DNA from 3 places in the Cycloclasticus sp. P1 genome. Region 2 is predicted to be linked to each of the others. Evidence: predicted binding sites of a transcription regulator. Region 2 holds the regulator's gene; each other region holds the start of a gene.

What was found. The regulator PhoB, encoded in region 2, activates phosphate uptake and scavenging genes when phosphate is short. The targets are predictions, from matches to a motif close to GNNTGTCATAAAACTGTCANAT.
Region 1: Q91_RS10805 (lysophospholipid acyltransferase family protein) is a predicted target of PhoB. The motif match lies at 5,764-5,785, and genes of this name have one in related genera.
Region 3: Q91_RS00200 (choice-of-anchor I family protein) is a predicted target of PhoB. The motif match lies at 5,557-5,578, and genes of this name have one in related genera.

Annotation. Positions count from the first base shown of each region.
Region 1 covers NC_018697.1:2,240,937-2,248,431, reverse strand. Annotated here, with positions in the region: gene Q91_RS10820 (ATP-binding cassette domain-containing protein) at 1-1,786, opposite strand, end outside; gene recQ (DNA helicase RecQ) at 1,973-4,087, shown strand; gene Q91_RS10810 (SulP family inorganic anion transporter) at 4,103-5,659, opposite strand; gene Q91_RS10805 (lysophospholipid acyltransferase family protein) at 5,950-7,495, shown strand, end outside.
Region 2 covers NC_018697.1:314,859-322,353, reverse strand. Annotated here, with positions in the region: gene pstS (phosphate ABC transporter substrate-binding protein PstS) at 1-595, opposite strand, end outside; gene phoR (phosphate regulon sensor histidine kinase PhoR) at 709-2,013, opposite strand; gene phoB (phosphate regulon transcriptional regulator PhoB) at 2,010-2,705, opposite strand; gene Q91_RS01545 (GGDEF domain-containing protein) at 2,944-4,731, shown strand; gene clpB (ATP-dependent chaperone ClpB) at 4,897-7,476, opposite strand.
Region 3 covers NC_018697.1:35,396-42,890, forward strand. Annotated here, with positions in the region: gene gpmI (2,3-bisphosphoglycerate-independent phosphoglycerate mutase) at 1-635, shown strand, start outside; gene Q91_RS00185 (murein hydrolase activator EnvC) at 659-1,825, shown strand; gene Q91_RS00190 (S41 family peptidase) at 1,849-3,138, shown strand; gene Q91_RS00195 (divergent polysaccharide deacetylase family protein) at 3,174-3,941, shown strand; gene Q91_RS00200 (choice-of-anchor I family protein) at 4,020-5,510, opposite strand; gene Q91_RS00205 (DUF934 domain-containing protein) at 5,695-6,147, opposite strand; gene Q91_RS00210 (nitrite/sulfite reductase) at 6,134-7,495, opposite strand, start outside.

The DNA.
Region 1 (7,495 bases), 440 kb from region 2:
CTAATTGTTGCTTCTTATCTTGATGGTATAAATCGCTATCAGCCAGTTTGGCTTCAAGTTGTTGTTGTTTCTCCTGCAATTTATCAAGTTGTTTTTCTGCTTTTCTTAGGGCGTCGCGTAGTGGTTTTTGCTGTTGCCTGTTATTCGCTTGCTGCTGTTTTTGTTCTTTACGAGCATTAACGTTTTTGTCGCTAGAGGGGGTGCTGTCATTTTCTTTGGCTTGATTTTTTACCCAGTCGGCGTAGTCACCTAGGTCGCCATCAAAGGGTGTTATTTTGCCGCCAGAGACGAGTAAAAACTGATCAGTGATGGTGCGCAGCAAGTGTCGATCATGGGAAACAATAATCATTGCGCCACTAAACTCTTGTAAGGAGGCACTTAAGGCATGGCGCATTTCTATATCTAAATGGTTGGTCGGTTCATCAAGCAATAATAAATTAGGCTTTTGATAAACCAGAAGTGCGAGAGCTAGCCTTGCTTTTTCGCCTCCAGAAAAGGGCGCGATGGCTTCTAGAGTTTTGTCACCATGAAAGCCGAAACCACCAAGAAAGTTTCTTAAATCACGTTCGGTGGTTTTTTTATCTAATCGCTGCAAATGCAATAAGGGTGATGCATTAGGATCTAATTGCTCTAACTGGTGCTGCGCGAAATAACCAACTTTAAGGCTTTCGGCACATTCAATGCTGCCGCTTGTTGGCTTGTTTTCTTCTGCGAGAAGCTTAATTAATGTCGATTTACCGGCGCCGTTTGGGCCTAATAATGCAAGACGATCACCGGGTTTTATAGACAAAGACACATTATTTAAAATGACCTTGTCAGCGTAGGCCAGTGTTGTCTTTTCAACTTTGATCAGTGGGTTTGAGACTCGTTCAGGCTTGAAAAACGCAAAGTGAAAAGGAGAGTCAATGTGTGCGGCAGAAATCAATTCCATCCGCTCCAGTGCTTTTAAGCGACTTTGAGCTTGTTTGGCTTTGGTAGCTTTCGCTTTAAAACGATCAACATAACTTTGAATATGTGCGCGTTCTTTTTGTTGCCGTTCAAAATTAGATTGTTGCTGCGCCAAGCGTTCAGCCCTAACGCGTTCAAATTGAGAATAATTGCCGCTATAAAGCATCGCACTTTGTTGCTCAATATGTAGAATATTGCCGACAACGGCGTCTAAAAAGTCCCTATCGTGCGAAATAAGTAACAGGGTTCCAGCATAACTTTGTAACCACTCTTGTAGCCAAATAACGGCATCTAAGTCTAAGTGATTGGTTGGCTCGTCCAACAGTAGCAGATCGGAGCGGCACATGAGTGCCTTTGCAAGGTTTAAACGTACGCGCCAGCCACCCGAAAAGCTGGTAACAGGGTTGTTTAAATCGGTGGCTTTAAAGCCCAGTCCATTCATTAAAATAGCTGCCCGCGAGTTGGCGGTGTAGCCTTGAATGGTTTCTAGTTCAGCATACAGCTCGGCGGCACGGTGGCCGTCGTGTTGTTCTTCTGCTTGGGCTATTTTTTGCTGAATATCGCGGAGTTCTTTATCGCCATCGATCACAAATTCAATAGCCGCTTGCTCAGTGGCGGTCAACTCTTGGGCAACGTGTGCAATCACAAAACCCGATTGAATAGAAAAATCACCGCTATCGGGCTGGAGACTATCTAACACCATCGCAAATAAACTGGACTTACCACAGCCATTGGCACCGCTAATGCCAACGCGCTGACCTGCGTGCACGGTAAAGGAAACATTCTCGAATAATACTTTAGTTCCTCGGCGGAGCGATACGTTGCTTAACTTCAACATGTTTTGGGTCGTACAGATGGGAAAGGTGGCATTATACCTAAAGCCTGAGAGCGCTGCTTAAACGACAAGTAAGCACCGCCTAATTTGCTTCTGGTATTGATAATGTCATTGAATGTGAGCCGATTCGTTTAGCTGCGGATAGGCTTGTTTATGCGATAATTATATTTTTTATTAGCCCTTGAATTGATGAATCGCGCGCAATCTATTTTACAGTCAACGTTTGGTTACGACGCTTTTCGTGAGCCACAAGGTGAGATTATTCATGAGTTAGAGCAAGGGCGCGATGCCTTTGTGCTGATGCCCACTGGCGGCGGTAAGTCGCTGTGCTACCAAATTCCAGCCGTATTGCGTGATGGCACTGCGATTGTTGTATCGCCGTTGATTGCGCTGATGCAGGATCAGGTGGATGCGCTTAATCAACTGGGTATTAAAGCAGCCTATTTAAATTCAACACTCAATGTCGCTGAGGCGCGAGAAGTGGAGGCGCAATTATTAAATGGCGCTTTAGATTTATTGTATGTGGCGCCAGAAAGGTTGTTGAACCCTATTATGCTGTCGTTGTTGGAGCGCTGTCATATTGCCTTGTTTGCGATTGATGAGGCGCATTGTGTGTCGCAATGGGGGCATGACTTTAGGCCAGAATATCAAAAGTTACGTGTGCTGCATGAGCGTTTTCCACAAGTGCCGCGTATTGCATTAACCGCCACAGCTGATCAACGTACGCGCGATGAAATTATTGCGCAATTACAACTTGAAGGGGCGCGGGTATTCATCAATAGTTTTGATCGGCCGAATATTCACTATGCTATTTCTGAAGGTAATAACCCGAAATTACGGTTGTGGCGCTTTATACAAGAAAATCATGCGCAAGATGCAGGCATTGTGTATTGCCTATCACGCAAGAAAGTAGAAGCGACTGCCGAATGGTTAACAGAACAAGGGCGTATCGCATTGCCTTATCACGCGGGCTTATCGCAAGAGCTTAGGCAAAAAAACCAACAGCGTTTTTTACGCGATGAAGGGGTGATTATTGTCGCTACAATCGCCTTTGGTATGGGCATAGATAAGCCGGATGTACGTTTTGTAGCGCACTTAAGTTTACCAAAAAGTATTGAGGCGTATTATCAAGAAACCGGTCGTGCAGGCCGTGATGGCGAGCCTGCAAATGCCTGGATGGCGTATGGCCTACAAGATGTATTGACGCTGCGACAATTTATGCAAAACTCCAAGGCCGATGAGGCGCATAAGCGTGTCGAGCATAATAAATTAGAATCTATGCTGGGGCTTTGCGAGCTGATTGCTTGTCGGCGGCAAGCCTTGTTAGGCTACTTTGATGAGCGGTTAGAACAGCCATGTGGTGCCTGTGATAATTGCACAACACCGCCTGAAAAATGGGATGGTTCTGAAGCGGCGCAAAAGATTTTATCGAGCATTTATCGTACAGGGCAACGCTTTGGGGTTAATTATATTATTGATGTCTTAATGGGCAAGGCTGATGACCGTATCCGGCAAAACCAGCACGAGCAGTTAAGTACCTTTGGCATTGGTAAAGAATTCTCAACGATGGAATGGCGAACTATTTTTAGGCAGTTGATAGCGCTTGGCTTTATTAATGTTGAAGCAGAAAGCCATGGCTCGCTAACACTGACAGAAAAATGCCGACCAGTGTTACGTGGTGAACAAAAACTGGCGCTAAGAAAGCAAACAAAAGAAGAAAAGCTGGCAACAGAAAAAAAGAAGAAAAGCCCTGTTCGCCCACAAGACGAGCCGTTATGGGACGCTTTACGAGCTTTGAGAACGCAACTAGCGGAAGACAGTGGTGTGCCGCCCTATGTCATTTTTCATGATGCAACCTTAATGGAAATGATTAAAAAGCGCCCGGTTGAGATTGGCGATATGCGGTATATCAGTGGCGTGGGTGATCAAAAAATAAAGCGTTATGGCCAGGTTTTTTTGGCAGAAATTGCAAAGTACCCGTTAGCAGAATTATTGAATAATCGGCTTAGCGCAACGGTTAATGAGACGCTCATGTTGTATCAAGAGGGTTTAGATATAAAGGCGATTGCAACACAGCGCGATATGAAAGAAAACACGGTATATGGACATTTAGCCGATGCAATTGAAGCAGGGCTACTGGATGTCAAAGAGGTACTCGATTTAGACGACAGTGAATATCAAGAAATCATCATGACTATAGAGTCTTTGGAAGATGAGTCAAAAGGCCGCATTAAACCTATCTATGAGGCCTTGGATGAAGAGTATGAATACGGCATTATTAAATGCGTTCAAGCCTCTATGTAAGGCAGGCTAACATTGTTAGCCTAGTTCATCATCAGCAATTGAATATTTTGGGTCTTCAATCACGTTAACTTCAATTAGCTTTCTAGCCTTGTGTAATAATTTGATGCACTCTGGGCTTAAATGACGTAAATGCAGTGTTTTGCCTTGCTTCATATACCGCTCTGCCAAGGCGTCAATGGCTTCAATGCCTGAATGGTCAGACACGCGTGAACGTGCAAAATCAACAATCACTTCTTGTGGGTCGTTAATGGGGTCAAACTGATCACGAAAGTGGTGGATTGAAGCGAAAAAGAGTGGTCCAGTTGGCTTATAGATCTTAACGCCATCTTTTTCTTCAATATCAAAGTGCATGTTTTTGGCATGTTTCCAAGCAAACACTAAGGTAGACATTAAGACTCCCACGACAACCGCAATGGCTAAATCAGTTAGCACGGTAACAACCGCAACAGTAATACCCACAAGCGTATCGGAAGTTGGGATGCGGCCCAATAAGCGGAAGCTGGCCCATTCAAATGTACCCAGTACCACCATAAACATCACGCCGACTAACGCGGCAACGGGGATCATTTCAATCAGTGATGAGCCAACTAAAATAAAGGCGAGTAAGAATAACGCAGCGGAAATCCCCGAAGCGCGTCCGCGGCCACCAGAATTAATGTTGATCATGCTTTGACCAATCATCGCGCAGCCACCCATTCCACCAAAAAAACCGGTAGCCACATTGGCAACGCCTTGACCAATGCATTCTTTATTTCCACGGCCACGCGTTTCGGTTATTTCATCAATCAGAGTTAAGGTTAATAAAGACTCAATTAAACCAATGGCAGCAAGAATCAGTGCATAAGGGAAAATAATTTTCAGCGTTTCAAGATTTAGCGGCACGCTAGGGAAATGGAATTGCGGTAAGCCGCCAGCAATAGTCGCCACCGGATCGCCAGTCATATCGACAAGCACATCTTGAACGGTACGTAAGTCCATATCTAAGCCAATAGAAATGGCAACGATGGTTAAGATCGCAGCCAATGATGATGGAATGGCCTTCGTTAATTTGGGTAAGAAATAGATAATGGCCATGGTCAGCGCCACCATGCCTAACATTAATGTCATCTGCTCACCTTGTAGCCAAGCAAGCTCGCCGGTGACCGGATCAAGGAATTGAAATTGTTGCAGCTGAGCCATAAAAATAACAATCGCTAAACCATTCACAAAGCCTAACATCACAGGGTGTGGCACTAAGCGAATGAATTTTCCTAAGCGAAAAACTCCAGCCAGCACTTGTAAAACACCCATTAAGACAACGGTTGCAAATAGATATTCAACCCCATGAGTTGCCACCAAGCTCACCATAACAACAGCCAGTGCGCCGGTTGCGCCAGAAATCATTCCCGGACGGCCGCCAATAGCCGCGGTAATTAAACCGACCATAAAAGCAGCATATAAACCGACTAAGGGTTCAACCCCTGCTACGAAAGCAAAGGCAACGGCTTCGGGTACTAGAGCTAGTGCAACGGTAAGGCCAGAAAGAAGGTCACTTTTTAGGCTTTGAGAACGAGAAAGGATAAGTTGAAACATAGGGATTTGCAGACAGTTATATAAGGAGCATTAACATAATGAAACATTCAATCGAACATTATAGCAGAGAGTGTGCATTTGCAGCATTCATTAAAGCGTCAAGCAATTGTTATAAAACGTTCATAAACAAAGATTATTCTAGCGATAAATTAAAAACTAAATAGTGATATGAACTAGGAAAACTTCATGAAAACGGATCAAGGTTTGAGGCCATCGCTAATGCTTTATAAGCACGTTTTTGCTGGCTAGCCCTCGAAAATTTTAGTAAAAATAACGGACGATTAAGCAGTATGCTAAATATTGAGCAAACAATAGAGCAAAAATTCCCAAATTTTGAGCAACGTGGCTCATGGTTTAAAAAACCAACGGTTGGTTTTTTAAAAAAACTGATGCATGAAAATGAAGTGAATCAATTCCTAGAAGATCATCAAGATGACGAGGGGTTTGATTTTATTGATCAAGTATTTGCATTTTTTAACTTTAGTTACTCAGCATCACACAGTGACAGGGCTAATATCCCCGCCAGTGGCCGCGTCATTATTGTTGCTAATCACCCACTGGGTGCGCTCGATGGATTATCGTTATTAAAGCTTGTTGGTGAGGTGCGCCGCGATGTAAAAATAGTGGTTAATGACATGTTAATGGAGTTTAAGGCGCTAGACAGTCTATTATTACCCGTTGATAATTTAAGAAAATCAACGCAAAAGAGTAGTATTTCGCGTATTTTGCAGAGTTTAAATAATGAAGAAGCCGTTATTATTTTTCCTGCAGGCGAAGTGTCAAGAATGAGACCGAACGGAGTACGTGACGGAAAATGGTCGAGCGGATTCTTAAGTTTTGCTAAGAAAACCCAAGCTCCTATTTTGCCAATTTACGTTAAGGCGCGGAACTCATCTCTTTTTTATAGCAGTTCAATGTTCTACAAGCCTTTATCAAGCATGTTGTTAGCGCATGAGGTTTTTAATAAAAACTCGAAAACGATAAGCTTCAAGGTGGGCGCTCCCATCCCATACCGTTTTATAGATAGTTTGCCATTAAAACGTAAAGAAATTGCGCGATTGGTTCGTCGCCATGCTTACTTGCTAGGTAAAGGAAAAAAGAGCCTGCTGGAAACAGAACAGACCATTATTCACCCGCGTGATCGAAAGGCCCTGAAAAATGAGTTAAAAGAGGGTGAGTTACTGGGCGAAACAGCCGATGAAAAGAAAATATACTTATTTGATTATCGACCGGACTCTGCGGTCATGAATGAAATTGGGCGCTTAAGGGAAATGACTTTTCGGCGTGTCGGTGAAGGCACAGGCAAAAGCCGAGATCTTGATCGGTATGATAAGCATTATCGCCATATTATTTTGTGGGATGAGCAAGAACTTGAAATTGTAGGCTCTTACCGACTTGCTGAAGTAAAACGCTTAATGGATTTAGACAAGGGTCGAGGCATTTATAGCCAAGAACTTTTTGACTATAACATGCAGAAAGTTGCTCCTTATTTTGAACAGGGTATAGAACTTGGCCGTAGTTTTGTCAGCCCTAAGTATTGGGGTAAACGCAGCTTAGACCACTTATGGTATGGCATTGGCGCCTATCTTAGAAAGTACCCCTCAGCACGCTACTTATTTGGCCCTGTTAGCTTAAGTGATGCTTACCCTGAACTAGCTAAAGCGCTGATTGTGACGTTCTATCAGCATTACTTTCCTGATGCCGATTGCTTAGCCATCTCTCGAACGCCCTATATTATGAGGCCAGAAATAAAAAAGCAGGTGGCAGATGTGCTGACTGGCAATAATCAAAGTGACGACTTTAGAGTCATGAAAGAACACTTAGCGCATATGAATG
Region 2 (7,495 bases):
AGTTACCTTTGCCAGCAATCCGGTTTTTAGTCGGCCATGACACTACTTTCTTAGCACCCATTGTTTCGCGCCATTCTTGGTTCATTTTGCTCAAGTAGTAGGTAAAGGCAAAGGTTGTACCTGATTTATCACTACGGTGAACAAACAAAATATCTTCATTTGGTAAAGCAATACCTGAATTATCAGCCGCTATGATAGGATCATTCCACTTTGTAATTTTGCCTAACATAATGCCAGAAATAGCGGCTTCGCTTAGTTTCATACCGCTGACGCCCTCAACATTATATGCAAAAGTCACCGCACCAATAGCTGTTGGGAATTGAATCAAACTTGCTTTTGCTAAAGAACTTGATTTTAAAGGCTTGTCTGAGCCACCAAAATCAACGTGACGAGCACTCACTTCTTTAATACCCGAACCACTGCCTGTTGGTGTGTAATTGACTTGGTTTTTTGTTTCACCGTAATAAACTTTACTCCACGTTGTATACGCAGGGTAAGCAAAACTTGAGCCCGTGCCTTCAATTTTAGCTGCGTGAGCCGCTGTCCCAATCGTTAGGCTAAGCAGTCCTAGTGCCACTATCTTTTTCATTTTCATATTTTTTCCAATTTAGTTGAATATTTGGCAAAGCGTTTGCTCTACTCTGTGCATCATTTTAGGTTTGGTATGTGGCATTATAATGAACGCAATGTGACAGTTTGATGACAGCCTTATGGGTCTATTCTTTCAGCGGGAAATACACACTGAAAACAACTGCCTTCCCCTTCTTGACTATCGATAACCAGATGCGCCTCATGCCTTTCTAACTCATGTTTTACAATGGCTAACCCTAGGCCTGTCCCAGTTTTATTTTTTATATTATTTTCAGCTACCCGGTAGAAACGCTCTGTTAATCGAGATAAGTGTCTGGCGCCTATTCCTTGACCTGTATCTTTAACAAAAAGCTGCCCCTGACCTTGCTCATTGATTGCCCAGCCAACACGAATCTCACCATTTTCATCAGAGTAATTGATGGCATTACCAACCAAGTTTCTCAACACGGTTAATAAGGAACCTTTACTGCCCTTTAAATTAAGACTCGATGGAACATCAAACACCAATGATTGCTGATGCTCATTTGCCGCTGACTTAAATTCGGACTTAATTTGTTCACATACACTGCGCACATTAACCAAGCTATTGGCTGCCTCGACTTTACCCTCTTCTAGCCGACTTAGCGCTAATAGCTCTTCGATCATGGTTTGCATTTTAATCACTTGCTGATCAACTTTACGTAGCGAAGCACCCACTTGCACATTATCCTCAGCGGTTGAAGCCAACAACATTTCCACATAGCCTTTCATGACCGTTAGCGGCGTTCTTAACTCATGCGATGCATTCGACACAAAGTCTTTTCGCACTTGATTCGTGCGCTCAACCTTAGTGACATCTCGTATCAACAATAAACGTTCATCGTCACCATATGGCAATACCCTTATTTCAATCTTTTCTGCCGACCAGCTGGTGTCTATTACAGGCGCCTCGATCACAATGGCGTCATCGCTCTTGAGATTTTTAAGAAAGTGCGTAAACCGAGGATGCCTTACTAAATGATTAATCAGTTGCCCGGTATCTTCTTTTTTTAAAATAAGTAGCTGGGAGGCTTGCTTATTGAACCACTTAATCTCATTAGACAATGAAAGAATAACCACACCATCTGGAAAAACAGAAATTAACTTTTTAAACCGTTCCAGTTGGTATTTAACACTGTCTTTTTGTGCCAGCCCCTGCATCTTAGATTGATAGATGTCTTCCGAAATTTGACCAAACAAGCCATCTTCAAACGGCAGGTCATGATCACCAGACTTCTTAGACCACCTATATAAACGTTGTAACCGACGATATTGAAAGACAATGTAAGCCAATAAAAAAAGTGCCAACACCTCGACGGGGTAACCGACTAACACACCCAAAACACCGACTGTTAAAAACCACAACAGAAAGGTGTTTCGCTCATAGTTATGATTTATATTCACGCGTTTAAATTCACCAATTTATAACCAAACCCTCTTACCGTTTGAACCAAGTCTGCACAACCCTGAGCATCTAATATCCGTCTTAAACGCCTAATGTGTACATCAACGGTACGATCTTCTACGTAGACATTATCGCCCCATACATTATCAAGCAGCTGATTGCGAGAGAACACTTTATTGGGGTTTGTAGCAAAGAAAGACAGCAATTTATACTCTGTCGGGCTCATCATCAGGTCCACCTTATTGATAGTGACTCGATGACTCGATGGGTCAATAAACAATGGGCCAATTGATATCACCCCTGTTTCATTTTCTGTACTGCTTCGTCGTAAGACCGCTTTCATTCTGGCAATCAGCTCTTGCACAGAAAAAGGCTTGGTTACATAATCGTCTGCGCCTGTTTCCAAGCCCGATACTTTATCTTCTTCCGCGCTGCGTGCCGTCAACAGGATAATCGGGATACGTTTGTTTTCTTCTTGATTCTTTAAAAACTTGATCCAATCTGGCCCACTAATTCCGGGTAACATCCAATCTAACAAGATAATATCGGGCGTCGTATCTCGCAAAGACTCTTGCGCTCTCATTACATCTTTACACCACGTTACTTCAATATTATTCGTTTGAAGAGAAAGTTGTAGCATTTCGCCAATATCCTCATCGTCTTCAACCATCAATACATTCATTGTTTCCATAAAAAAGCCATTTAAGTAAGTGTTTACAGAATACCTAATATTTATGACAACACGGTGACAATTTACAAACTACTTCTAACTTGGTTCAGAAAAAGCCCTGTCTCTAATTATTAAAAATAACAGTAACGCACTGAACCACCTTAAGGCGCCTGCGGTTTCTCAACCAGTAAACTTTTTATAATGTCCTTTTATATGAACGTCATATAACTGTCATATTATTGATTGATACTCCCCACCTATGACACATGATGAAAAACTACACTATCAATCGCTTTTAGATATATTAGCAACAGACTCACTGACTCCGCTCTTTCAGCCAATCATTTCGATGAAAGACAATAAAATTTATGGTTACGAAGGCTTAATTCGTGGTCCCTCTAATGGTCCGTTACACTCCCCCATCAACCTTTTTAACGCTGCGGCTAAATATGATCGGCTTGCCGAATTAGATTTACTTTGTCGAAAAGTAAGCATTCAACGGTTTGGCGAACTTAATTTAAATGCCCGATTATTTATTAACACCATTCCTGAAATTCTCTTACAAAAAGATTATCAGCATGGCCACACATTAAAGTATATAAAAGACTCTAATTTAGATGCTAGCCAAGTGGTTATTGAACTGACTGAGCAATACCCTATTGAAGATTATGACCTAATGGCAAGTGCAACCAAATACTATCAAGACATGGGGTTTTCCATCGCCATCGACGATTTAGGTGCGGGCTATTCAGGCTTAAGAACCTGGTCTGAAATTAAACCCGACTTCGTAAAAATTGACCGTCATTTTTTAAATGACATTCATAACGATATCAACAAGCAAAAATTTGTACAGTCTATTGTAGATATTGCAAAAGGTGTTGACTGCAAAGTGATAGCTGAAGGTATCGAGCTACGCGGTGAGTACCTACAGGCTAATGCGATGGCTATTGATTATGCACAAGGTTTTTACTTTGCCCGCCCCAATTCCAAACCAACTGAGTTATTGGATTGCTCGTTATTTTCAAGCAGAAAAAATAACTTCAAACCTAAATTTAATATAGAACGGAAAAACAATACCGCTGCAAAATTACTTTTTTATGTTAAGCCCATATATGTTCATACTAATTTTTACGACATTGGTGAGCGCTTTCAATCCTCGCCCGAGCTAACAGCACTTCCCGTTCTAAATGATGACGCTTCTATCGCAGGCATCATATGGCGGACTGAATTTTTAACTATTTATGCTAGCCGCTATGGAAAAGAATTAAACAGTAAAAAAAATGCTTTATCTTTTTTAGACATTAAGGCGCTAAAGGTAGATATTACTTTATCACTCAATAAAATTAGTCAGCACATCACCAGTCAAAACAACCTCGCACAACATGATGATTTCATCATTACCTCATCTAACCGCTACAAAGGCATGGGTAAACTGCTTCATTTATTGAAAGAAATAACCGAGATGCAAATTACCTTTGCCCGCCACATGAACCCTCTTAGCAACCTACCTGGCAATGTTCCTATCAGCCAACGAATTAATCACTCCATTGAAACTCAACAAGATATCGTTATTTGTTATTTTGACCTAGATAATTTTAAGCCGTATAACGATACCTATGGGTTTGGCGAGGGCGATAAAGTGCTCCGAAAAACTGCTAAGCTGCTGACAGATTCTGCAGATACAGACATTGACTTTGTAGGGCATGTTGGCGGCGATGACTTCATCATTATTTTTCAAAGCAGCGACTGGCAGCATCGATGCAACACCACTTTAAATAACTTTAGCGCCCTAACGTCAGAGTTCTACTCTCAAGAACACCTTCTTAACGGAGGAATCTCTGCGTTAGATAGAAATTCTGAGCCGGTGTTTTATCCACTTTTATCAATCTCTATTGGAGCATTAAGGCCGCATGATTTCGGCTTTTTTAGGTCAGAAAATGATCTCGTCTCTATTGCTAGCAACGCAAAATCTGCAGCTAAAAAGATACCCGGCAATAGCCTTTATCAAATCAAGCCTTCAAAACAATTAAGCAACATGTCCGCCTAAATCATGAAAATGTTCTATGACAGGTAGCCACATTATGCTTGGCGACAAAAACACCCAATCTTGAAACTGTTGACCAACTGGCGAACACCGATCAAACAGGTGCCGCCAGTTAGACTATGATTTAGTGGCCTTTTTAACCACCACTAAACAACATCTCAAAACCTCTTAGCGTTTCTTAAACACCAAAGCATCGTCTTGCACATCTATATCAACCTCATCACCAGGCACAAACTTACCCGCCAATAAATCTTGTGCCAGTTCATTTTCTAAGCGTTGTTGTATCGCACGTTTTAAGGGTCTAGCACCATAAACAGGGTCAAAACCGGCTTCACCTAATTTATCCAACGCAGCTTCTGAAACAACCAACTCTATGTCCCTATCTTGTAAACGCTGACGTAAAATATCTACTTGAAGAGTGGTAATAGCACGAATTTGTGTGCGACCCAAGGGGTGAAACACCACAGACTCATCAATACGGTTAATAAATTCCGGTCTAAAGTGCTGCCCGACCACTTCCATCACCGCACTTTTCATCTCATTATAATTAGCCTCACCCGCTAGCTCTTGGATACGATCTGAACCTAAGTTCGAGGTCATCACGATGACTGTATTTCGAAAATCAACCGTGCGGCCTTGCCCGTCTGTTAAACGGCCATCATCCAAGACTTGTAACAAAATATTAAAGACATCCGCATGTGCTTTTTCAACTTCGTCCATCAAGATAACACTGTAGGGTTTACGTCGAACCGCTTCGGTTAAATAGCCCCCTTCTTCATAACCTACATACCCTGGAGGCGCACCAATTAATCTTGCAACCGAATGTTTTTCCATAAATTCAGACATATCAATTCGTACGATTGCTTCTTCAGTATCAAATAAAAACTCAGCTAATGCCTTGCATAACTCTGTTTTACCAACCCCTGTTGGGCCTAAAAATAAAAACGAACCATTAGGGCGATTAGGGTCTGACAGGCCTGCTCGTGAACGACGAATTGCATCGCTGACTGCTTTAACTGCTTCTTCTTGACCAATAACGCGATCACTTAAACCAACTTCCATTTGCAATAGTTTTTCACGCTCGCCTTCAAGCATTTTGGAAACGGGAATACCCGTCCACTTAGACACAACCTCAGCAATTTCTTCTTCGGTGACTTTGTTTCTCAATAAGGTAAAGTCCTGTTCACCACTGCCTTCCTCAGCCTCTTGAATTGCTTTTTCTAATCGTGGAATTTCGCCATATTGCAACTCTGACATACGTGTTAAATCACCGGCACGCCGAGCCGTTTCCATTTCAAGCTTTACCTTTTCGAGCTCTTCTTTATGCTGGGCACTGCCTTGCATAGCAGCCTTCTCAGACTTCCAGACTTCTTCCAAATCAGCATACTCTTTATCCAACTGGTCAATTTCAGTTTCAAGTAACTGTAATCGTTTTATAGATGCATCATCGGTTTCTTTTTTTAACGCTTCGCGTTCAATTTTCAACTGAATTAAACGCCGCTCTAACCGGTCCATTGATTCAGGCTTGGAGTCCATTTCCATACGAATACGACTCGCTGACTCATCAATTAGGTCAATCGCCTTATCAGGTAATTGTCGATCAGTTATATAACGGTGAGACAATACCGCCGCTGAAACAATAGCTGGGTCGGTTATATCTACGCTATGGTGTACTTCATATCGTTCTTTTAAACCTCGCAAAATAGCGATGGTATCTTCTACACTGGGCTCATCAACCAATACTTTTTGAAACCGTCGCTCTAATGCGGCATCTTTTTCAATATATTGACGGTATTCATCTAAAGTTGTCGCCCCTACACAATGTAAATCACCGCGTGCTAACGCTGGTTTAAGCATATTCCCGGCATCCATCGCACCGTCACCTTTCCCAGCACCAACCATCGTATGCAACTCATCGATAAACAAGATCACTTGCCCTTCTTGTTTTGACACATCGTTAAGCACTGCTTTTAGACGCTCTTCAAATTCACCACGGAATTTTGCACCTGCGATAAGGGCGGCCATATCTAACGACAACAAACGCTTAGATTTCAAATTTTCAGGCACCTCGCCATTAACAATACGTTGCGCTAGCCCTTCTACAATAGCGGTTTTACCTACTCCTGGCTCACCTATCAGCACAGGGTTATTTTTTGTCCGACGTTGCAACACTTGAATAGTGCGTCGAATTTCTTCGTCGCGGCCAATCACAGGATCCAATTTTCCTTGCTCTGCACGTTCCGTCAGGTCAATACTGTATTTTTCCAGCGCCTGGCGGTTCTCTTCTGCATTTTGATCATTCACCGCTTCACCACCGCGTATATCATCTATCGCTTTTTCTAAAACACTTTTAGTCGCTCCCGCTTGTTGTAGCGCTTTGCCTGCTGGCCCTTTGTCTTCAAGTGCCGCTAAAACAAATAACTCACTTGAAATGTAGGCATCCTGACGTTTTTGTGCCAACTGATCGGTAATATTAAGCAAACGCCCTAGATCATTAGACATTTGCACGTCACCGGCTGCACCTTCAACCGTTGCTATCCGATCAATTGTTTCGCCTAAAGATGAGCGTAGTTGATTTACATTGACGCCTGCCAGTTGTAGTAAATGACGCACGCTAGCACCTTGCTGGTCAAGCATAGCGACCAAGACGTGTGCCGGTTCTATAAACTGATGATCCTTACCCAGTGCTAAACTTTGTGCGTCAGAAAGTGCAACTTGAAACTGACTGGTGAGTTTATCCATTCGCATATTTCAACCCTCATTAATT
Region 3 (7,495 bases), 280 kb from region 2:
TGCCCGTTGCCTACCCTCCTATAGAGGTAAATAACGGCTTTGGAGAGGTGCTTGCCAGTAAAGGTCTAAAGCAGTTGCGTATTGCTGAAACTGAAAAGTATGCACATGTTACGTTCTTTTTTAATGGTGGTGATGACGCACCAAATGAGGGTGAGGATCGAGTTTTAATTCCATCGCCAAATGTTAAAACATATGATTTACAACCAGAGATGAGTGCGCCAGAACTCACAGATAAATTGGTTGAGGCTGTTTTATCAGAAAAATATGATGCCATTATTACCAATTATGCAAACTGCGATATGGTTGGCCATACAGGTAATTTTGATGCAGCGGTGAAAGCTGTTGAAACGATTGATGCCTGCATTGCAAGGTTGTTGGAAGCACTTGAAAAAGTAGGCGGTGAGGTTTTTATCACGGCGGATCATGGTAATGCCGAACAAATGACGGATCCAGATTCTGGTCAGACGCACACAGCGCATACCACCAACCCAGTGCCCTTTGTTTATGTTGGCCGTTCTGCACAGCTTGATAGCAGCGGTGATTTAGCAGATGTCGCGCCTACGATGTTGGCCGCTATGGGGCTTAGTCCATCAGCCGAGATGAGTGGGCATAGTTTGCTTCATTTAACCAGTTAAAGTAGTACCTCTAGCCAATAAGAATGTTAAAGCAACGACTTATTTTAACGACGCTTATATTAGTTTCTTTACTGGGTTCAGGGTCCTTATTTGCATCGCCTGAGAGTGAGAAAAAGAAACAACTGGCTTTGTTGCGCGAGCGGATGCAATTGGTGGAAAAAAACATCGCTTTAACGCAGCAATCAAAAACTAAAGAGGAAAAGGCGCTTAAACAACTGGATAAACGCTTGGCTGAGTCTTCAAAAAGGCTTCGTTTGCTGAATGAAAAGCTTGATGAAACAGACAAAAAAATTAAGCAATTGCGAGCCCAGCAAGCTAGGCTAAAAGAACAGACTAAGGTGCAAAAACAGTTATTGGCAGAGCAATTAAAGTCGGCGTATTTAATGGGTAAGCAACAGCGTGTGAAGATGTTACTTAATCAACAGCACCCAGATCGGATGAGTCGAGTAATACAGTACTATGACTATTTCAACCAAGCGAGATTGGACAATGTAACGGCACTGGACGCGGGTATTAAACAATTACTCGATGTTGAAGTGGCGCTAGATGATCAGTTGAGTGAGTTAGCCACCTTTATTGACGCAAAAAAAATGGAGAACGAGCAGTTAATGGCGGCTAAGAGTCAACGTAAAAAGGTGTTGGCTCAGTTAGGTAAAGAGATGAAATCAGCGGCCGATGAATTGGCTGAATTAAAAGAAAATGAAAAACGCTTAACAACGCTATTAGCTAGTATTCGCCAAGTCATTATTGATACGCCTGTGTTGGCCCAGCAAAATAAACCTTTTAAGAGCTTAAAAGGTCGATTGCCTTGGCCTATAAAAGGCTCGATACGTAAGCGATTTGGTAGTGCAAGACAATCTGGTCGCTATGACGGGGTTGTTATTGCTGCAAGCGAAGGCACCGCCATTAAGGCTATCTCGCATGGTAGAGTAGTGTATGCGGATTGGTTAAGAGGCTATGGTTTGTTGATTATCGTCGATCATGGTTCAAACTATATGAGTTTATATGCCTTCAATGAAGGGTTGTACAAAGAAGTGGGTGACTGGGTTGAAGCGGGTGAAATGATAGCAACGGTTGGAGTGAGTGGCGGACAACAAAAAGCCGGTCTATACTTCAGCATTAGAAAAAATGGAAAGCCGGTGAATCCTATTCAATGGTGTCGAGCGGTTAAAAAAGGTCGCGTTGGGTAATTTTGTAAGTTAATGGAGTTGATATGAATTTTTTACGTAAAACATTGCCAGTGTTAATGGTAGGTGCTGCACTGGGTATTATGTTGAGCATTGGCGGGACCGTGTTGGCTGAGAAAGAACGGGTTAACAGTTCGTTACCATTAGAGGATTTAAAGGCATTTTCAGAAGTATTTGGCCAAATTAAAGCGTCTTATGTTGAAGAGGTGAGTGATCACGACCTATTAGAGAATGCGATAAAAGGGATGTTAACGGGCTTGGACCCTCACTCAACCTATTTGGATAAAAAAGCCTTTAAAGATTTGCGTGAAGGTACACGTGGGGAATTTGGTGGTTTAGGCATCGAAGTAGGTATGGAAGATGGTTTCGTAAAAGTTATTACGCCAATTGATGATACGCCTGCTTTTAAAGCAGGGATAGAAGCCGGTGATTTGGTGATTCGTTTAGATGAAAAACCAGTAAAAGGCATGACTTTGTCAGATGCAGTAAAAATAATGCGCGGCAAACCAGGGACCGATATTCTGTTAACGATTATAAGAGAAGGTGAGCCGAAGCCACTTAAAATTAAGATCACCCGTGCAGTTATTAAAGTGGTTAGTGTGAAAAATCGTCTTTTAGAACCCGGCTATGGCTATGTAAGAATTGCCAGCTTCCAAACAAGGACTGGAGAAAACCTAAATGACGCGATTTCTGAGTTAAAAAAAGAATCTGAAGGTAATGAGCTAAAAGGTCTGGTATTGGATTTACGTAATAACCCTGGTGGTTTATTAAATGCGGCTGTGTCAGTGAGTGATGCTTTCTTAAGCGATGGTTTAATTGTTTACACAGAAGGCCGTATTGAGCATTCTAAAATGAGCTTTAAAGCAGGCCCCAATGATGTTTTAAAAGGTGCTCCAATTGTTGTGTTGATTAATGGTGGTTCTGCGTCGGCCTCAGAAATTGTTGCTGGTGCGTTACAAGACCATAAGCGTGCAGTGATTATGGGGCAGCAAAGTTTTGGTAAAGGTTCGGTGCAAACGATTTTAGAAAACAATAAAGGCGGAGCGATTAAATTAACCACAGCGCGTTACTTCACGCCATCAGGTCGCTCAATTCAAGCTGAAGGGATCACGCCTGACATCACTTTATCGGCAGTAAAGTTAGAACAATTAGAAGATGATTTTGTTGCAATTAAAGAAAAAGATTTAACAAAGCATTTAGTGAACCCCGAAGGCGAAGAAGAAAAGGAAGAAAAAATAGTAGAGCAAGTGAGTACAGATTACCCCTTGCACGAAGCGCTTAATTTGCTTAAAGGCATCAATATTTTAAGAAAGTAAGCGATAGGCACGAGCGACCGGTGGAAAAGTTAATTATGGCTCGGACTTTTTTATTGATCGCTTGTTTTTTTTTGATAGGGCCCAGCCACGCCGAGGAAGTAAAACCAGAGGCGGTTATCAGTATTATTATTGATGATATTGGTTATCGTTTAGAAGAAGGCAGGCAGCTGATTAATCTATCGGCCAACTTAACGTATGCGGTTTTACCCAATGCACCAAAAGCCAGACAGTTGGCCAATCTTGCGCATCAGCATGGGCACGAAGTTATGCTGCATATGCCAATGCAGTCAACCCTTGGAGAAGCTGCCGAAGAGGGTGCCTTAGCCATTGATATGAAAGAAAAAGAGGTGGAGCAGGCCCTGTTGCAGGCGTTTAATAAAGTACCTCACGCAATCGGTATGAATAATCACCAAGGGAGTTTGCTAACACGGCATCCTGGCCATATGGAATGGGTGATGAAAACAATGCGGCAGGGAAATTATTTTTTTGTTGATAGTCGTACTGCTGGGCAGTCTATTGCCGCGCAAATTGCCGTTGAACAAGGTGTGCCCGTCCTTAGTCGTGATGTTTTTCTCGACCACACTATTGATGAAGAAAAGATTAAACAACAGTTTGATATATTGATTAAACAAGCTTTAGAAAACGGTTATGCCGTGGGCATTGGTCACCCATATCCAGAAACATTAAGTGTATTGCAAGAAATGTTACCCACATTAGCCTTACGGGGGGTGAAGCTTGAGCCTATTTCATATCAGCTTCGGAAAAGATCGGCACAAATGGTAGTGGGTAAGATCATTAACTAAATTGCACGCTGTTTCAGCAATGAACACAAAAAGTCCCTGCTGGTTTTATCAGCAGGGACTTTTTAACAAAGCATTGTGTTAATCAATGCTTATTTCGTAAATACTAATCGTGTTACTAATCTCATTAGTAACAATTAGCCAACCATGAGACTCAGTTTTTTTAATAAAAATTAACCCTTCTGGTCCAATGTCACCTTGCTTCTCAATGTTGATATAACCGGCAGGCTTTGGTTTGCGCGGATTAGAGATGTCATATATAAAAATACCATTAGCTCTTTCTAAGCCAATAAAGGCATAAATTTTACCGCGTAGCTCACCGGTAGTAATAGATTCAGGTTCAGGCCCCTTGTCGTCACTACGTCCTTCTTCCCATGGTTCATTATCAACGTTGTTATCAGCATAGGTGGCTAAGAAGCGTTCAAAGTCAGACCCAGAGTCATAGATTCGAGACCCTTTTTCATCCCAGATAGAAAAAGAGCGTGCGCCATAAGAGTAAATCTTTTCATGTGCCCCATCATTGTTTATATCGCCATTGGCAGTGGTGGTTTTTAATCGCCCCAGGTTCTCTATTTGTTGAAGCTCTCTAGCATTTTCGAATGCGTCAGGGTTTAATATTAGGTCTTCAACGCGCACTTCTTCGCTGTAACCGTCATAGTCTCTAGCATCGCCCTCATTGGCAGATAAAATGAAAGTTGAACCTTTATACTCGAAACTTGCAATAGCATCGGGTTGATACATGCCGTATGTTGGCCATGTTTGAATGTTTATTGCATTATCTTTGTTGCTGGCATCAAAGGCATTTTTATTTTGTTGATGTTTTTTGTAACCTAAGCCATAAATATCGGTGATAGTCGCTGACGCAATGTCTAGTTTTGCTAAAGCATTGTTTTCTTGCAGGCTAATCCAAGCCGTACTGGAGTCGGCTGAAACAGTAATATATTCAGGTTCTAGGTCTTGGGCAATTGACGCATCTGGGCCAAAAATACGCACGTTTTTTAATTTAGTACTGTTAAACGTATTAAAATCAGCCGTTGCAGGCATCCAAGTGTTTGTATTGATAACAGTTACCGTACCTTCAGGGTCATTTTTATACTCATCGTCAGGCTCTCCTTCGTTAGCAACAATTAAAAATTGACCGTTCGGGGTAAATGTCAGCATGTCGGGTAATGCGCCAGCTTTTATGATCCGCTGTAAATTTCCTTCAAGGTCATAGATAAGAACGTTGCCATCATCTTGTTTATTGACAGCCTCTACGGCTACAGCAACCCAATTCCCGTAGGTAGTAACACTGTTTGGGCCGCCACCAATCAAAGTCAGAGTGCTGTGCTCGGAGAGCCAGCCGTTACTATCTACATTAAGAATTTTGAGTTCATTCTCTTCGGCATTGGTGGTGTAAATCCTATTCGACACAGGACTAAAAGCTGAAATCTCGGTGCAACTTTCTTCGCCGCCACATTCCTCGGTATATTGACCTTTTTTAACGATATTAATATCAGCAAAAGAAAGTGTAGAGAATGATATGCCAAGCGTTAAGCTGACGCCGAGAGTGAGCTTTATTAGTGAATCCATTGGATGTCCTTATGCATTGAAACGGGACATCAAATGTACCAACAGGTTATGACGCTTGTGTGACGGTTAGGGGGTGTTTTAGTTACAGCCTGGCAAGGGAGCTAAGAAGCGAGCTAGTGGTGTAATATGTTTTTTTGCGTATCTTGTCGTTATTTTGATAAAAATAACGATAAGGGCAAGGCTGCTAGTTGGTAGCAGCCTGATAGAAAACGCTAAACTCATTTAATTTTTCTAAGGCAAGCGAACCAGCTTCTTTAGTTGAGAATTCAAGTGTATCGAATCCTACACGTGTTAAATAAAGAGCCTGATCGGGGAGGACATCACCAACGGCTCTGATTTCTTTGGTGTAATGGTGCTTTTCACGTAATATTTTCGCTAGTGAGTAACCACGACCGTCAACAAATGTTGGAAAGTGTATAGCGATAAGCTCAAAGTATTGTAAGTCATCTGCAAATTGTTCTGCACTTTCATCGCCTTGAACCCATAAGCCAAGATGTCCTTTGCTAGCGATTAAGGAATCTTTATTGGCATTCCAATAGGCAAGATCGATGATGTTATAGTCTGCTTGTAGAGCTTGCTCTTCGTCTAGCTTGGTCCAACGGTCTTGAACGATTTCGTTGTTTTTAATGAGCGTCATACACTTTATCCTTAAACGGTTGTAATCCGATGCGTTGCAGTGTGCTTGCAAAGTTTTCATCATCTATTCTGTTGGCTTTATAGACCTGAACAATGTCGTCAATAGCATCTACTACACCATCTTTGGCAATGGCTTTTCCAAGCCTGTCCCCTAATTTACTTTGATGGCTATCGGAACCACCTAGAGTTAATTGATACCATTGCTCGCCTTTTTTATCGACACCCAAAATACCAATTTCACCGATGCTATGGTGGCCACAGCCATTCATGCAACCAGACATTTTGAGGCTGATATTGCCAGCGTCAATGGCGCTGTCAGTAAAACGGTCAGTAATACCTTGTGCGATATCAATAGAGCTGGCATTTGCTAAGCTACAAAAATCGAGACCGGGGCAGCAAATCATATCGGTAATCGTGCCAATATTTGCTGTTGCAAGGTCATGCTCGGCTAATTGCTGCCAAAGGGCATATAAATCACTGGATTTTACATCGGTTAATGCAAGGTTTTGGTCGTGAGTGGTTCTGATCTGGCCAAAACTATATTGGTCAGCCAAATCGGCGATGAGTTCCATTTGCTGTTTGGTTACATCGCCCGGCGGACGCTTTGGTGATTTAAGCGAAACAAAGGCAATACGGTAACCGGATTGTTTGTGCGCTTTAGTATTTTGTTGAAACCACTGACGAAAAGCACCGCTATTAGCCAAGTGTTGCTCTAAAGCCTCATCGTTAGCTGTTTCGTAATTTAGTGGTGTGAAGTAACGTTTTACACGTTGAATGTTATCGTCGGTTAGCGTTAATTGACTGTCTCGGATGGAAGCCCATTCTGCTTCGACCTGTTCTTTAAAAGTATCTAAGCCTGTTTCGCGAACGAGTATTTTAATACGGGCTTTGTATTTATTATCTCTGCGGCCAAAGCGGTTATAAACGCGAAGAATCGCTTCAAGGTAGGACAAGAGGTCTTTTTCAGCAATAAAGTTGTTAATTGTTTGACCAATAACGGGGGTGCGCCCAAGTCCTCCACCAACTAAAACTTCAAAACCGATGTTGCCATCAGCATTTTTTTTAAGATGTAGACCAATATCGTGTACTTGCGTAGCGGCACGATCTTTTGGTGAACCGCTTACGGCAATTTTAAATTTGCGTGGCAGGTATGAAAACTCTGGGTGTAAAGTTGACCATTGACGAATTATTTCGCAATAGGGTCTTGGGTCTTCAATTTCATCTGCACAAACGCCGGCTAGTGGGTCTGCAGTCGTGTTTCGGATGCAATTGCCACTACTTTGAATAGAGTGCATTTGCACGCTTGCTAAGTCAGCAAGAATATCGGGCACCCGTTTTAGCTCTGGCCA